DNA from 4 places in the Paenibacillus sp. 01T431 genome. Region 1 is predicted to be linked to each of the others. Evidence: riboswitches for the same ligand, from Rfam matches in the RefSeq annotation. Region 1 holds a riboswitch; each other region holds the start of a gene.
What was found. A riboswitch is a leader RNA that binds a small molecule or an ion and turns the genes downstream of it on or off. The one in region 1 is predicted to bind cyclic di-AMP.
Positions count from the first base shown of each region.

Region 2: it holds a riboswitch for cyclic di-AMP, as region 1 does, so the genes downstream of both, AC1DM9_RS08005 (C40 family peptidase) here and AC1DM9_RS25655 (hypothetical protein) in region 1, are expected to answer to the same signal.
Region 3: it holds a riboswitch for cyclic di-AMP, as region 1 does, so the genes downstream of both, AC1DM9_RS29920 (C40 family peptidase) here and AC1DM9_RS25655 (hypothetical protein) in region 1, are expected to answer to the same signal.
Region 4: it holds a riboswitch for cyclic di-AMP, as region 1 does, so the genes downstream of both, AC1DM9_RS30845 (ubiquitin-like domain-containing protein) here and AC1DM9_RS25655 (hypothetical protein) in region 1, are expected to answer to the same signal.

Region 1 covers NZ_JBFTPT010000015.1:151,821-155,756, forward strand. Annotated here, with positions in the region: gene metE (5-methyltetrahydropteroyltriglutamate--homocysteine S-methyltransferase) at 1-2,097, shown strand, start outside; gene AC1DM9_RS25655 (hypothetical protein) at 2,171-2,596, opposite strand; cyclic di-AMP (ydaO/yuaA leader) riboswitch at 2,600-2,761, opposite strand; gene AC1DM9_RS25660 (hypothetical protein) at 2,808-3,236, opposite strand; cyclic di-AMP (ydaO/yuaA leader) riboswitch at 3,676-3,874, shown strand.
Region 2 covers NZ_JBFTPT010000004.1:71,497-75,933, forward strand. Annotated here, with positions in the region: gene AC1DM9_RS08000 (MATE family efflux transporter) at 1-927, shown strand, start outside; cyclic di-AMP (ydaO/yuaA leader) riboswitch at 1,163-1,297, shown strand; gene AC1DM9_RS08005 (C40 family peptidase) at 1,301-1,777, shown strand; gene AC1DM9_RS08010 (chromate transporter) at 1,912-3,099, shown strand; gene AC1DM9_RS08015 (phytoene desaturase family protein) at 3,172-4,437, opposite strand, start outside.
Region 3 covers NZ_JBFTPT010000023.1:45,449-49,885, forward strand. Annotated here, with positions in the region: gene AC1DM9_RS29915 (FAD-binding domain-containing protein) at 1-1,112, opposite strand, end outside; gene AC1DM9_RS29920 (C40 family peptidase) at 1,271-1,747, opposite strand; cyclic di-AMP (ydaO/yuaA leader) riboswitch at 1,751-1,904, opposite strand; gene AC1DM9_RS29925 (hypothetical protein) at 2,137-2,286, opposite strand; gene AC1DM9_RS29930 (hypothetical protein) at 2,322-2,906, opposite strand; gene AC1DM9_RS29935 (hypothetical protein) at 3,072-3,887, opposite strand; gene AC1DM9_RS29940 (M1 family metallopeptidase) at 3,915-4,437, opposite strand, start outside.
Region 4 covers NZ_JBFTPT010000025.1:64,723-69,159, reverse strand. Annotated here, with positions in the region: gene AC1DM9_RS30855 (HD domain-containing protein) at 1-78, shown strand, start outside; gene AC1DM9_RS30850 (TatD family hydrolase) at 96-869, shown strand; cyclic di-AMP (ydaO/yuaA leader) riboswitch at 1,054-1,234, shown strand; gene AC1DM9_RS30845 (ubiquitin-like domain-containing protein) at 1,483-2,631, shown strand; gene rnmV (ribonuclease M5) at 2,756-3,304, shown strand; gene rsmA (16S rRNA (adenine(1518)-N(6)/adenine(1519)-N(6))-dimethyltransferase RsmA) at 3,309-4,226, shown strand; gene yabG (sporulation peptidase YabG) at 4,303-4,437, shown strand, end outside.

The DNA.
Region 1 (3,936 bases):
ATGCTGGATACTGCAGCGATGTTTGGCCTTGTGCCAGAGCGTTTTTCCTACGAAGGAGGTCCTGTTCCCATTCAGACCTACTACGCTATGGCGAGAGGGACACAGGAAGCACAAGCCTGCGAGATGACCAAATGGTTTAATACCAACTATCACTATATCGTGCCAGAACTTGCGGGTGCTGCACCGATACTGACGGAAAACCGTCCGCTGATTGCGTACCGCGAAGCCAAAGAAAAGCTTGGCATTGAAGGTAAACCTGTCATTATCGGTCTATACACCTTCCTCAAGCTGTCGAAGGGCTACGATGCCAAGCAGCTTCCGCAGCTCATTGAGCAGTTTATACCGCTTTATGCTCAGCTGCTTAAGGAGCTTGAGCAAGAAGGCGTACAATGGGTGCAAATCGATGAGCCCATCCTTGTTACCTCTATTTCTGAGGAAGAGATGCAATGGGTTGAATCGATTTATGCAAGGCTGAACCAAGCAGCACCAGCGCTTAACATAATGCTTCAAACGTATTTTGAAGCGGTTGAGCATTATGAAGCTGTAGTTGCTCTGCCGGTACAAGCGATCGGTTTGGATTTCGTTCATGGTTTGGAGCAAAACTTGAAGTCGCTGGAGCAATTTGGTTATCCGAAGGATAAGCTCGCTGGTATCGGACTTGTAGACGGACGCAACATTTGGCGCTCAGACTATAAGCAAAAGCTCGAATTGCTGCAAAAGCTTTCGGCATACATTCCAGCTGAGCGCGCGATCATTCAATCGTCATGCAGCCTGCTGCATGTGCCGGTAACGGCAAAAAACGAAACCAATCTGCCAGTAGAGCTGCGTGAGGCGCTTGCATTCGCGGAAGAAAAGCTGGATGAAATTGTGTGGCTAAGTGAAACAGCGACTGTAAATGAGGCGGACATCTCAGAACTGCGCAAGCTTGAGCTTAAGCTTAACGGCGAGCGGATTCATCATTTATCCATTTCTCCTGCCCGCAATCGCCAAGCTGCTGATGCAGCAGCGGTAGCGGCGCATCCTTCAACGAGGCAGAAGCCATTTGCGGAGAGACAAAAGCTGCAGCAGCAAAAGTGGAATTTGCCGTTCCTTCCAACAACAACAATCGGCAGCTTCCCGCAAACGCTGGATGTACGCCAAGCAAGGCAAAAATGGAGAAAAAACGAGCTCAGTTCACAGGGCTACGCTTCCTTTATCAACGATAAAATTAAAAATTGGATTGAAATCCAAGAAGAGCTTAACATAGACGTCCTCGTTCACGGTGAATTTGAGCGGACGGATATGGTCGAATTTTTCGGAGAGAAGCTGGATGGGTTCGCATTTACAAAAGGCGGCTGGGTTCAATCGTATGGTTCCCGCTGTGTAAAGCCGCCGGTCATTTATGGCGATGTTGTATTTACTGAGCCAATGACAGTAACCGAAAGCGTGTATGCGCAGTCGCTGACAAGCCGTCCGGTAAAAGGGATGCTGACGGGGCCGATTACGATTTTGAACTGGTCATTTGTCCGCAACGATATCACACGCGAGCAGGTCGCATACCAAATTGCGCTTGCACTCTCAGAGGAAGTAAAGGCGCTTGAGACTGCAGGCATCGAAATGATTCAGGTTGATGAGCCAGCTTTGCGAGAAGGCTTGCCGCTTAAACGCAGTGATTGGGATGCCTATTTAAAATGGGGCGTGCATGCGTTCCGTCTATCGACTTCAGCTGTGCGTGACACAACACAAATTCATACACATATGTGTTATTGTGAGTTCCATGATATTATCGATTCCATTCTTGCGCTGGATGCGGATGTCATCTCCATTGAAACCTCGCGCAGCCATGGCGAGCTGATTCATAGCTTTGAGGAGAACACCTATGACCAAGGCATCGGCTTAGGCGTTTACGATATTCACAGCCCGCGTGTACCGTCCGTGGAAGAAATGGTCAGCATGATCGAGCGCGCCATTAAAGTGCTCGATCCTACGCTCTTCTGGATTAATCCGGACTGCGGCTTGAAAACACGCGGAATGGAAGAAACGGTTGCTTCACTGCGCAACATGATGCTGGCTACTTACCAAGTCAGAGAGCAGCGTGCTGCATTAGCGAAGGTTTAAATCCTAAATACAATAAGACAGTCCAGAACTAGGTTATCTGTTCTGGACTGCCTTTTTTTTCTTATGAACGAAATTAATCCAAAGAGATGTAGGAGACGGAACGTTGACGCAAAACAGACTCTTCATGGTCGTTGCTGTACGGGGCTGCATCGGCGGATTGTGCTAGGACATGCTTGACGGCGGAGACGAATAAGTCGAGAACGCGCCCATCCTGATCCGTTTTGTCATAGTGATACTGGTTAAGAGGTGGTAGAGGAATGCTGCCGATAAAAGACTGAAGCAGGTCGCTCCATCGTTCTAAGTCAATGAGCTCTTCTGTGTCGCTGGCAAATAGTTCACTCCAGCCGAAGCCTTGATTGCTTGTTAAACGAAGACATACGCGATGGCCTGCAGAATCGACGGCAAGAGCAGGAATGACGAATAGCTCGATTCGTGTGACAGATAAATAAGGGGTCTGTTCCGTAAAAAGATGCAGATTTCGTGCACAATTTGTCAACATATACATCTCTCCTTTATTCGCTTACGAGGTTAGCTGTCGGATTCGGGCTAGAGAGAAAGCCCTACCAGGGTTACAAATCCCTGGATTCACCCCTTGCGAATCGATCTCGATCGATCGCGATGGTTCCCCCGCTTTTTCATTCGAAAAATTCAGCGTAAATAGTTTACTCTTAATTATACCTCTCATTAGCGCATCTGTAAATCAGAAGCGCTTAAAATAACGATACATAGGAGATAGCTTGTTTAAATAAAGTATGCTCTTCACGGTCATATTCACAGTTTGGAAAAGTGTAATGATTGGATTCTATATGCAAAGCAGCGGCTGCAAACAAATGAAATATACGCTCGTCCTTCATCATTGGATCTGTTTGAAAAACAAAAGGAGACGCAAGAGGAAGTGTGCCGATGAACCTTAGCAGCATACTGCTCCATCTGATCCAATCGCAAGGCTTCTCGGATTTTTTAATAAACAGCTCACTCCAGCCATGACCATTAGCAGTGGAGAGCCTTAGGCAAACACGGTAACCATTCGATTCAAGCATGGAAGCCGGCAGCACAAACATTTGAATTCTTTTAATTTCAAACAAGGCAGCAGGATGATTTTCCAAGCTTGGCAAGGGTACTTCAACTGGTGTAGACATCAATGAGATCTCTCCTCGATTTGAATAATTCACCGATAATACTCAGCCATATTGGCTTGCCGTCTATGGTAAACCCGAAATGCAATATTGTAAAACTGTGGTATATCGTGAAAAGGCAGCCATATGCCATATTAAAAGAAATCCATTCGTTATGACAGTAAAAAGATATTTATTCTTCGAAATACTCGTTTATTCTCTTCCATTCTCGATTATAGAGAAATCTGATTATTCACGCATAAAATCGTTGGAAAGGGATTGAACACTATTTTTGAAAACAAGAGTAAAACTGAGAAATAGTGAGATATCGAGAGATCGAAATGAATGTAAGCGTTGCGAATCGCTCTGCAAGGCTGAAACTGGCTAAATTAGGTAGCAGACTGCCTTTACAGTATTTATAGCGAGGAGTAATATTCGATACAGGATTTATAAATAAGTTTCGATTTACTGATCGCTGAGTTTCCGTGAAAGCGGAAGCGGGGGAACCAATAATGACGCGATGCGCCTGTTCGATGTGAGAGTCGAACAAACGCAGAGCAGGGGTGAATCTTTGACAGGTGCCATGGATACCGGTCAAAGTAGGGCGACTCTCACCGCCCGAATCCGACAGCTAACCTCGTAAGCGTGGACCGAGAGAGGAATGATGAAGCTTGTGATCGATTAACTTCGACCGCAGAGTGTCATAGACCTCTGTGGTTTTTTG
Region 2 (4,437 bases), on a different contig from region 1:
GCAATAAGCATGACGTTAGGTACCATTTTACGATGCCGCGGTATTGTGAAAGAAATGATGCTCATCGCATTGGGTATAAATGTGCTGCATATTACCTTGAATTATCTGGTGCTGATGGAGCCTTTTGGCTTTCCTAATCTAGGTGTAGAAGGAGTAGCAGCATCCACATGGATAACCCGTGCCATAGGGATGATCGCTTATTTGATTTTATGTATTCGAAGCTTGGAGTATAAGGTTGGCTTGATTAGTCCATTTAAGTTTCAAAGAAAAAATATTGGCCTTATATTTAAACTAGGTATTCCTTCGGCAGGTGAGCATGTTTCTTATAATCTCTCACAGGTTGTAATCACATATCTAGTCACGCTGATCGGTACGACAGCGTTAACGACAAAAATTTATTCGCAGAGCAAAACTTCTTTTGTTTTTGTTTTTTCAATGGCAATTGGTCAAGGAACGCAAATTATTGTTGGACATCTGATTGGAGCCCAGCAGAAGGATGATGCTTATCGATCCAGTATTCAAAGTTTGAAGCTGGCGTTCGTCATTTCGCTTGCGTTTGGTATTTGCATCTATAGCTTCTCAGGTCAATTGCTCAGCCTTTTTACTAATGATGCAGAAATTATATTGTTAGGCAAGCAGCTCATGTTGTTATCGATTATGCTGGAGCCGGCTCGGGCTTGCAACATGGTGCTTATCAGTTGTCTAAATGCGGCTGGAGATGTGAAATTCCCAGTTGCTGCCGGGTTAGTGTCCATGTGGGGGATTAGTGTGCCGCTGGCATACGTGTTTGGGATCGTGTTCGACATGGGGTTGGTAGGAATATGGCTGGCCTTTTCAATCGATGAATGGATAAGAGCATTACTGATGTTCTACAGATGGAGGAGACGTTCTTGGCAGAAGGTCGATATTTTGGCGAAACTTGCTTAACTAGAAAGAGTAACTGTATGAAAATACGGATACTCTTTTTTTGTGTTTAAACCGTTATATTTTGAAAATGTGATTGGAAATTCATCTATTTTAATTACAAAAAAATCAGCACCTTTGACAAAAATCATGTAGTGAACAGCTAAATAAATAATAATAATGAAGAAAAATGAAAGTATTCTAATAAACCAATTGCAGGATTATGGTAAAAACAATCGAATTTAACGATACTATAAGGTTTATTGACATGCCGAGTTCTGTATATCGGAAACGGGGGAACCACCTAGGGTGAATTGCTTAATGTATTTTTTTAAGCATAGGGATCTTCAACCGAACCCATAAGCTAACCTCGTAGGCACCGAAGGGAGAAGTTGTTTTGAAGAAGGGTTTTATTTTATTGTTATCCTGCTTGCTGCTGCTTACTGGAGGAGGAAGCGTGCTTGCAGATAAGTCGGACAAGTCAGTGCTTACGAATTCCATTAGCGAGGTTGTTGGAACTCCTTATAAATGGGGAGGCACAACGAGCAAAGGGTTTGACTGCTCGGGTTTTATTCTACATATCTTTAATCAATTTGATGTTAAGCTGCCTAGAACATCTCAATCGCAATCAGACACAGGCACAGAGGTCAATAAAGATGAACTACGCGTGGGTGATCTTGTGTTCTTCAACACAAGCGGCAAAGGCGTTTCTCATGCGGGCATTTACATTGGGGATGGGAAATTTGCTCATTCTTCTACAAGCAAAGGGGTTACGATTACAAATCTTAACGATTCTTATTACGCAAAACGTTATGTAACAGCAAGGCGTGTCGTAACAGAAGATACATTTGCTGCGATGATGGAGTCTAAATAATGTGTAATGATTTTAAAAACCACCTTACGAGGTGGTTTTTTTTATGTAACCATTTATTAAGTATTTGTTAAAGGGTTGTAAGCCAATAATTCGCAAGCTTACAATGTAAATAACATGAGTAATGGAATGAGGTTATAGGATTGAAAAGAGGAACAATCGCATCTTTGGTAGAGGTACTAGCTGTATCTACTAAACTAGGACTAACCTCATTTGGGGGTCCGATAGCCCATCTGGGTTATTTTCACAATGAGTATATTCGTCGCCGTAAATGGATGGATGAACGTAGTTATGCAGACCTCGTTGCTTTATGTCAGTTTCTACCCGGACCAGCCAGCAGTCAAGTTGGGATCGGTATAGGGATAGTTAGGGCTGGGTTATTGGGCGGACTAGTGGCTTGGTTAGGGTTCACACTGCCATCGATCATAGCATTAGTGGCCTTTGCTTTTTTGCTGCAAGGATTTGATCTTGGAAACACAGGCTGGATTCATGGATTGAAAATTGTAGCGGTGGCCATCGTTGCTCATGCCATTCTAGGGATGGGGCAGAAACTAACACCGGATCGAAATAGAGCTACGATAGCAGTCATCGCTGCTGCGGTAACGTTGTATTGGCAAGCGGCCTATAGTCAAGTAATCATTATTGCTGCAGCTGGATTGATCGGGGTATGGTTATATCGTATGAAAACAGTCGAGGGAACTCCTGATCTGAACATTCGAATTAGCCGTTCCCTTGCGATCTCCTGCCTCGTTATATTTCTCACGCTTCTAATTGTGTTGCCATTTCTAAGGCAATGGGGAAATATGGAATGGATTGCGATGTTCGATAGCTATTATCGTGCAGGCTCACTGGTGTTTGGAGGCGGACATGTTGTGCTGCCGCTGCTTGAGAATGAAGTTGTCTTTACCGGGTGGGTTAATGAATCGGATTTTTTAGCAGGTTATAGCGCTGCGCAGGCTGTGCCTGGTCCACTTTTTACATTCGCTAGTTATCTTGGTACTCTCTCTGGTGGATTAACTGGAGCCATTGTCGCAACTACAGCAATTTTTTTGCCGGCATTTCTTCTTGTTGCTGGAACATTGCCGTTTTGGAATGTGTTGCGAAATAACTCAAAAATCCAAGGTGCATTAGTTGGCGTTAACGCCGCTGTAGTTGGCATATTGCTTGCTGCACTGTATGATCCGCTTTGGACTAGCGCGATAGTAGAGTCCGGTGATTTTATGCTGGCTGCCGTATTGTTTATTATGCTTGTTTTTTGGAAGCTACCACCTTGGATGATTGTTGTGGTCGGTGCATTAGGCGGAATGGTCCTTGAACTTATTTAATAATTAATCAATTGATAAAAACCTCTAATCCGCGATAACGGATTAGAGGTTTTTTATATGAATTGAATCTGCCTACATGACGGATTTTGCAGCAATGCTCAATTGCTCTTTAATGAGGTCAGCGGTGAGTTGTCCGGATAAAGTGACCATCGGGACGCCGCCACCGGGGTGTGTTGATCCGCCAACGAAATAAAGATTATCGAGCAGCTTGCTTTTGCTTGGAATTTTGAAGCCCCCGTTAAGCTTGCGGTCCGTTACAATGCCGTAGATGGAACCGCCATTAGAACCATAAAGGTGCTGGATATCATCTGGAGTGAAGGTATATTCAAACTCAATATGCTGTCTCAGCTCCGTTAGTCCCATACGTTCGAGCTTATTCAGAACCAGGTCTCTGTAAGCCGCCTTCTGTAACTCGAAGCTTTCTCCAGGTTTGAGCGGCGGCACATGAGTAAGCACAAATAGATTTTCTTTGCCCTGCGGTGCCTGTCCAGGATCCGTTTTGCTTGAAACCCCGATGTACACTGTTGGATCATCTGTAGGTTTGCCTTCGACAAATATATCGTTGAACTCTTTATCTGGATCTTCAGAGAAGAAGAAATTATGGTGAAGAAGCTGATCATACACTTTATCCACGCCAAGAAGCAGCACAAGTCCTGATACAGTAGGCTCGTATTTAGCTAAATCCTTTACGCGGTCGGCCGATTTCGGATGATGCTGCAGCAGTGTTTGATGCGCTGGAATAGCCTCAAGATTTGACACAATCAGATCAGCTTCTATTACGTTGCCATCTTCTAAAGTTACCCCTGTTGCGGTTTGGCCGACTGTATTTATTTGAGCAACTGGAGCTGAAGTGCGAACCTCCACACCGAGCTCATCAAGCAGCTTAAGCATACCCTCCGCAATTCGGTACATACCGCCTTCTACATAATAGATGCCAAGCCCCATTTGTACATAGATTAATTGTGACAGCACAGCGGGAGCGGCATAAGGCGAGGAACCGATATACATGATGAAAAAATCGAACAATTGACGCAAATGCTTGTCCTTCAGAAAGCGGTTTGTCGTCTGATGCATGGTCTTCATCGGGTCCATCGCTAACAGTTCCTTCATACTGTGGTGACGCCGCAGGTCGCTCAGGCCACTAAGGCTCTTGTTATAAAAGCTTTTTGTGTTGAGCTGATACATTTGCTGACAATAATCCAAATAAGAGAGGAATTGCTGTGCATCAACCGGTGAGATTTGTTCGAATTGCTTGATTAGGTCAGGGAAGTCACCTGTTATATCAAGTGTTACCCCATCTTCGAAAAAAGTTCTCCACTGAGGTTCAACACGAACCAG
Region 3 (4,437 bases), on a different contig from region 1:
CCGCCGCGATTAAGCGTATTGTCATAATCGCTTAAGTGAAGGCGGAAATATTGTTCGCCAAGCGTGAAGGGGCATAGCAGATTTTTAGTTAAAAACATGGCTGTTACCATTCGCAAGCGGTTGGGCAGCTCACCTGTACGATTGAGCTGCGTCATGGCCGCATCAATGATTGGAATGCCGGTGGCAGCTGCAGCCCATGCTTCTAGATGAGCATTTGAGAGCTTGGACATATCAGCTAGCTGCTCGTAACGAAAGAAATCATCATGATACATCGCTTGATATAAATAAAAATCACGCCATGCCAGCTGCCGTACCCATGATTCAGACCCCGGGAGCCCTTGGGTCATTTCGTAGGCTTGGCGGGCGGAGATGGCGCCCGTATTAAGGAAACGTGCAAGCTGGCTTGTATGATCATCGGCATAGGCGTCCCTGCTCTCCGAATAAGAGGCAAGGCGTTCTCGTACGAACCGTTCCAGCTTGGATAATCCTTTGGACGATCCTTGCACGTTTGTGCCGCCTAGGGCGCATGAAACGGATTCGGGCAAAGCGAAGGACTGCGCAACCTTGGCATTAATTTCGCTTAAGGTAGCAAGCTCATGAATCGTCGTTTCACTCATTGGGCTATAGCACTCCAGCATAAAGCTGCTCCACTTGCGATAAAAGGGTGTGAAAACCTTGTATGGATCCATTTTTCGAGCAAATGCCGGGAAAGCATCTAGATCAGCAAGAGGTGAATCGGCAATAGACATCCAGCGGCGGCCAAGGCTGCGTGTGATTAGCCCAAGCTGCTCATCTCGCTGCCGTGAGTAAGGCGTATAGTCTGTATGAACAATAACCTCATCAATAGGATGCGCATGCAGCAGAGCTTCGGTGATCGCAGCAGGATTACCATAAAGCACATGCAGTTCCTTTCCTGCATTAGAATAGTTGTGCAGAAGCGAGGCGGCTTGCGCCATGAAATTCCGGCCGCTATGACTAGTTAAACGGCCATCTCCTGTAATAACGGGATCTATGATTAGCAAATGAATGCCTTGTTTCTCTTTTTTCTTCAAATAATCAAAAGCGCGCAAATCTGCAATACGCAAATCCTTGCGGTGAATAAACAAATACATCAGTGATAGCTCCTTCCATAAGCGCAACATTGAACGGCCGCATTCCAGCTGGAATGAAACAGCAAAGCCGCAAGTCATTTGTCGTCAGAGGACAAAAAACTGCGGCTTTGCTAGATGAGTCTACCCGTTCAACCCTCAAGAAGAGGGATTAGGCTGCTCTATTTTACGTCAACGTTGGCTTGGTATGAATCAGCATCCATGATACGACGAGCAGTTACATATCGTCCCTCATAGTACTCGGAGTTAAGTTTGTCAGTTACAACGCCTCTGCTCGAGGATGAATGTACAAACTTGCCATCTCCAATGTAAATGCCAACATGGGATATGGCGCTATTATTGCCGCCAACTGTGTCGAAGAACACAAGATCTCCCGCAATGAGGTCAGCCTTAGCGACCTTTGTACCTTCTTTTGCTTGCGAACCAGAAGTACGTGAAAGCTCAATGCCCATTTTCTCGAACACATAGCTCGTGAAGCCGGAGCAATCAAAACCTTTCGACGACGTTCCGCCGCTTTTGTACGGAGTGCCAATAAGATCATTAACAATTCCGTTCAATTTTGAGTCAGCGAAAGCGCTTCCCGCTTGAAAAGCGAGCACGAGAACGAGACCCAGGATTAATGCGGTAATCTTCTTCAATTGTGAAACTCCTTCCAATGCCGACGAGGTTAGCTGTGGGGTTCGGTTGAAGGCTCCCTATGATTCCTCGGGCGTTTGAAAAAAACTCAAACGTCGGAATCAATTCACCCAAAGTGGTTCCCCCGTATCCCAATAGGGAATTAGGCAGTTTTTTTATTGCTTTGAGAAATATTCGATTATTTTCAATGATCTCCTGCCTTTAGTGGCAATTTCTAATAATTCTCATGTAACCTTTTGACAATTTGCTTCGTTAAACCGTTCTTTCTGTAATATAAACACGCCATAGTAGTGCTTTCTAACTAAATACATGGAGTCAATTTCATTAATTATGTGGATGTTGTGTAAAATATACCGATTTGTCCTTTAGGCGCTATATCGCAAGGACTAGCTTAAAGTGCCGTAAACGGCGGTATTTCACCATTTTGCTCCTCATAAATTAGAAAAATCTCATCTATATCACTCGTGAATAAGCGTAGATTCAGACAGCCTAGCTGCTGCTCCAGATAGAGCGGCAGAAATAGACAAAGGAGGCTGTTCATGAGAACAGCCCCCTTTGGGCAATCGAAAAAAAGATTTATTTTGCAGTAACGATTTTTTCAGAAATGAGCTGTGGATCGTTGTTTTTTTGCTGCATCCAAAACTGTACCTTGTATTTTCCGGCATTTTTGAAATCGTAGGAAACGAGCTTGGAGCTGAACCAAAAGGTGTCTTTTTCGACGAACTCTTTAAAATCATCATCATCCTGGCTGCGGCTGTCGATTGTCGTTTCCTTATCATTAGGATCAACGATGGTCACTTTGAACTCTGAAATCGCCATATTCAAATTATCGATTTGTGCTTGCACTAAAAATTTCTGAACACTGCCTTTATCAACCTGTCCGAACATAGCTCGCTTCTCGTTCATTAGAAACATATGCACATTGGGCTTCTGAATAATGAGCTTCTTATCATTGCTCTTCCATTGGACGAAGGCTTGAAGGCTGTCACTTAAAGAACGAATGCTAATATAAACCTTATCATCCACAACGACAGCATCGTCAGTGGATTGCTTATTATTATAAAGGAGCGTTACCTTTTGAAATAGTTTGTCTGCTGCAACCAATGAACCGCCCGATAAGAGCAATACCATGGATATAATAACTAGTTTTTTACGCATCATTTGTGAATATCCCCCATTTTTGATTTTCTTTCAGTTATTTATACAGAACTGCCATCATTTAGTTGCGGTTAGTTGTAAAAAAAACCTCCACACCACAGCAAAGCGTGGAATGAAGGTTTATTTTTGCTTCAGCATCTAGAGGACGCTGAAGGCTTTTTTGGTTTGCTACATTCTTTTCGTTTCCAAAAAGTCATATTGCGCGGCAATCGTCCAAACCTTCATCAGTGTTTGAATGAGATAATAGCCTTGATGCAGAATGAGTGCAATCAGCCCGGCCCAAAGCATGGAGAGACTTGTCACCACAAGCCCAGCAGCCGCTCCAATCCCCCACATGATGAGCGACACAGCTGCATAGGTAAGGAAATTTCGGAGAGCGTGCCATAAGGAACGGAATATGCTTCCTCCTGATGCAGCGCTGAATTGCATGGCTAGAAACAGCAGATGCAGTACTGTGCCCCATAGGAGCCATAGAAGGGCGCTAGGCAGCACCATTTGCAGCAGCTCTGGAATAGAGCCGCTCTCTAGAAGCGCATCCAGTGAGCGCGGCAGCACATACCAAGCAGGAGCCACAGATAAAATAACCTCGATCCAGTAAAGCAGAACTACAGGCTTCCAAGCTTTGCGAATACCTTCTAGAAATCGTGTCCCTCCATTCGATCTGGACTGATTTAACGAATAGAATAGACCGGCATTGAATAAGGGAGTGATCAGCATTCGGGCAACAAGGAGACCGCCCAGCGTCCAGACGTAAGGATTAATGAGATCGGTCTTGAACAGCTGGAATTGTGCTTCGGTCATGAATAGCTGAACGGCTGCTTCTGAAGGAGCGGAGCTTGGATATCGACGCAGCAGTGGAGCTACGACCGAATCAATGAAGCGGTAAAGGAAGAACCCCCAGATCAGCTGATAAAGAAATAATAAAACAACAATGTAAAAATGTTTTACCGCTAACCGCCAGCCTTGCTTCAAATGTATTTTCATCGTTTATCGCTCCTTGAACGCAATTACTTACCAGCTCAGCGACCCGAGCAGTCCTTCAATTAGTTGGACAACGCCGAGGCTCCATCTTGTGCGTTTATCCTCTGGCAGCTGAGCCTGCATGTAGTTGTTAATGAGCTTATTATCAAGCACATTGCTGTTGTTTGGGTCAACGACTGCCCATTCAAGCGGAGCGGAATGCAGCTGTTTATATTGCATATGGGATTCCTGAGTATCCCAAAGCTTTGTTATTTTGGTGCCGTCAGTAAACTTCATCAACACTTTAATCTCGCCATTGCTGCCGCCGTTTTTCTTAACGAGTACAACAGATTCATACATCTCAGCACCATCTTGGGTGACTGGGCGTACATGAATCGATTCGATCGAAAAGTCGGCCATTTTGTTGCCGTAGACATATTGGCTGAAATAATCATTCCATTTCGTTTTTGTTACCTGTTCGACAACACGCTGGAAGTCTGCTGTCGATGGATGCTTGAACTTATACTTTTGGAAATAGGTTCGCAATATTTTTTGCATCGTTCTGGAGCCGACC
Region 4 (4,437 bases), on a different contig from region 1:
TATTATCCAGAAGAGCCGCTCAAAAAAAATATTCATCGATTGCCGGAATCACTTCGTAAGCTTTTCAAACTCGATTGAAGGAGCATAACATCAACATGACATTACTTTTTGATACACATACCCATTTAGATTCGGAAAAATTTGATGAGGATCGCGACGAGGTCATCCAGCGTGCGAAGGATGCAGGCGTGCATATGCTTGTCAATATTGGTTTTAACCGTGAAACAATCCCTACAACCATGGCGCTTGCCGAGAAATATGATTTTATATACGCAGCAGTTGGTTGGCACCCAGTTGACAGTATAGATATGCTTCCAGAGGATTTGGAATGGATTGAACGTCTATGCGCGCATGAGAAGGTTGTCGCCATTGGAGAGATTGGACTCGATTATCACTGGGATACTTCTCCAAAAGAGGTACAACAAAGGGTTTTTCGTGAGCAAATTCGTCTTGCTCGTAAGGTGGGCAAGCCAATTGTCATTCATAATCGGGATGCTCATGAGGACATTATTCGTATTCTTCAGGAAGAGAATGCAGCAGAGGTTGGCGGTGTCATGCATTGCTTCTCCGGCAGCTGGGAAACGGCTAAACAATGTCTTGATATGAACTTCTATATATCATTTGGAGGACCCGTTACTTTCAAAAATGCAAGGGTGCCAAAAGAGGTGCTTAAGCAGGTTCCAATCGACCGGATTTTGATTGAAACCGATGCTCCATATTTAACTCCACACCCGTTCAGAGGGAAGCGAAATGAGTCCTCTTACGTCTCTTTAGTTGCAGAGACAGCAGCCGAATTATTGGGCAAAACGGTAGAAGAAATAGGTGTAATTACGACTGAAAACGGTCGAAGATGTTTTGGTATTGTCTAAAAACGAGAGAAATAGTGAGAAATAGAGACCTTTATCGCGTAAAAACTAATTTTTATAGCGATAATCGCTTATTTTTTCCTGCTTTATCCTGCTTTTTCGCTTAAATCGTCTTTTATCGTATCTTTACAATTGACCTCGTATGAAGGTATGATTCATCTCAGAGCAATAAAATTTTGTATTGGATTTCCAGTTTACGCTTAATCTCCATTCGGAGAGCGGGGGAACCATGTACGGTTTTTAATTCCGTATTTTGAATTCTTCAGGGGTGAATTTCGAAGCCATTGCCATGAGCATTGTGTAACGAATAGGGCGACTCTCTTGTCCGAATCCGTCAGCTAACCTCGCAAGCGTTATAGAGAGTGATCAACCTCGTGCATCCATTTTTCTGTATCCCAGTGAATCATTTAACCGGGAAGCCACGAAACAGATCCTCTGTCGACGGCTTCTTTTTATTTTCGAATAATCGGGAATTTGTCGACATAGGGATAAAAGATGGGGGTGGGAGGATCGATAGCAGTACTGGATTGCGTGCTCGCACGCCAATATACTATAGTCGCGTCAGTTGTATCATGCGTAACACTTGGCGGCGGGGCTATGAAGGAGGACCGATGAAGTGGGAATACTCCAGGTTAAGGACACCCATGGGAAACGATCATCCAGCATGTCTTTCGCATTGCGATGGAAGCGTGAAAACTTGCGTTTGATTCTTTTGAGTGCTACTATCTCAATCGCTATGACTTTCATGTTTTTGGTGTTGTTGTACGGAACGGCTGTCAAAAGCGTCTCCGTAGTAGTGAACGGACAAGAAACCGTTGTGGAAACGAAGCAATGGGTCCTGCAACGCCTACTGGATGAACAAGCTATCGCAATTGGACCACATGATGAGGTGTCCATACCGCTTAATGCGGCAATAAAGGACGGAGATCGTATAGAGGTGACTCATGCGATACCGGTAATTGTGAAGGCTGATGGCAAGACCTCTACTGTATATACGACAGAGAGAACAGTGCAGGCAGCGATCGAGGAATTACATATTCCAGTTCGTGGTCAAGATAAAGTAATACCTCCGCTTCATACCGTTTTGGACAACGAATTGACTGTAACCGTCGTTCGCGTAGATAAGAAGGTAGCTGAGACAGAGCGTGCAATGCCATTCTCTATTGTGAAGAAGAACGATCCGACGCTGGAAGCGGGCAAGCAGAAGCTTGTTCAACCCGGCAAGGAAGGTCTGATCGTAGAGAGTATCGAGAAGCAGTACGAGGACGGAATCCTTATATCGAAGAAGATGGTCAGCAAGGTGGTTGAAACCGCTGCGGTTAATCAGGTTGTCGCCATCGGAACGAAGAAGGAAGAGCCTAAAGTATCTGTGCTCTCGAACAAGAGCCCGAGCTTTACTTCGCTTACGAAGAGCGGTGTAACGTTTAAGGCGAGAAAAGTACTTAAAAATGTCACGTTGACTGCTTATTCTGCAGACCTCTCTTCAACAGGAAAAGATGAAAGCCATCCGGAATACGGGATTACATCATCAGGCACTCGGGTGCAAGAGGGTCGGACGATAGCTGTTGATCCGAAGGTTATTCCCATCGGTTGGTGGGTTTATATTGAAGGAATCGGTTTCCGCCGCGCTGAGGATAAAGGAAGTGCGGTTAAAGGCAACAAAATCGACGTATACTTTGATAGTACAAAGATTGCGAACAAATTCGGCAGGAAAAAAGGCATCACCGTATATGTGCTGGGGCCGAATAAACCGACTGCAAGCTAATTGAGCGGTTACCATCATCTTATCGCAATAATCAATTAAATATGCCATCATAAGGAGAGGCACTGCCTCTTCTTTTTGCATGTCTAAGGGTCTAATACAGTTTATGTAGAAGGGGATGATCTTGGTGATCAAAGAGATCATTGTCGTTGAAGGCAAAGATGATACCGTTGCAATAAAAAGGGCGGTAGATGCAGATACCATAGAGACGAATGGTTCCGCTATCGGTGAGGATGTATTGAAGAGGATTGCGCTGGCCAATGAGCGTCGCGGCGTTATTATATTCACAGACCCTGATCATGCAGGAGAACGCATTCGCAAGATTGTTGCGCGTCATGCGCCAGGATGCAAGCATGCTTTTTTGCCGCAGGAGAAGGCTTTGTATAAAGGGGACATCGGCATCGAAAATGCGAGCCCCGAGGCTATTCGTGCGGCGCTCTCTGAGCTCCGAACAGAATCGGCAGATGAAGCGGGAGAAATTAGCTGGGAAGACTTAATGGATGCAGGTCTGATTGTACATCCTGATGCGTCTAATCGTCGCTTGGTTATAGGCAAGCTGCTCGGAATTGGTTATGCGAATGGCAAGCAGTTCTATAAGCGCTGTACAAGCTTTCGGATTTCCAAAGCAGAGTTTACGGAAGCTTTCCGTCAAATGGAAAAGGAACTGGAGGGATAGCTGAATGAGTCAAGAGCATAGTGAGCTTAGCAAGGAAGCAGTAAAGCCATCCGCGATAGAGGTGGCTACGCCCAAACGCACCAAAGAAATCATTGCGAAATACGGTTTTTCCTTCAAAAAGAGTTTGGGACAAAACTTTCTGATCGATCAAAATATATTAAATAACATCGTAGCGGCAGCTGAGCTTGATGAAACGAAGGGCGCGCTTGAAATCGGCCCTGGTATTGGCGCGCTCACACAGCGGCTTGCCAAAGCGGCTGGTAAGGTGACGGCTGTCGAAATCGACAATAGGCTCATTCCGATTTTGAAGGATGTGCTGGAGGGCGAGGAGCATACAACCGTCATTCATGGCGATGTGCTTAAGCTTGATTTGAAGAAGCTGTTCGAAGAGCAGTTTGCGGACGTAACAGGTGTAAGTGTTGTTGCCAACTTGCCTTATTATGTGACAACGCCAATTCTTATGAAGCTGCTTGAAGAGAAGCTGCCGCTTGAGCATATCGTCGTCATGATTCAGAAGGAAGTCGCGGAGCGGATGGCAGCGAAGCCAGGCGGCAAGGAATATGGCAGCCTCAGTGTAGCCGTTCAATATTACTGCGTGCCTAAGGTTGTCTGCATGGTGCCTCATACGGTGTTTATACCGCAGCCAAATGTAGATTCAGCCGTTATTAAGCTGTCATTGCGTGACAAGCCAGCTGTTGATGTACCCGATGAGGATCATTTCTTTAAAGTGGTGCAAGCCAGCTTTGCACAGCGACGGAAGACACTGGCGAATAATCTAACTGCATTCGTGGGCAAGGAGCGCCGCGAAGCATTAACGGAAATGCTTTTAAGCAACGATATTGACCCTATAAGACGCGGTGAGACGTTGTCGCTCGAGGAATTTGCGCGGATTAGCCGCAGCATGCTGGAGGCCGGCTGGTAGAGCTAGGCCGTTTCATCATAAAATACTCACCATTCGCACGTTCTGCCCATAGGATAGACGAAGAGGTGATTTACCCATGAAGCAAGGGGACCTGGTCGTCCGCAAATCGTATGGCGGTGACGTGCTGTTCAAGGTTGAGGCTATTCGTACACATACTGCCGTTCTGAAAGGCACGGATTACCGATTGCTTGCGGATGCTCCGATTCCTGAT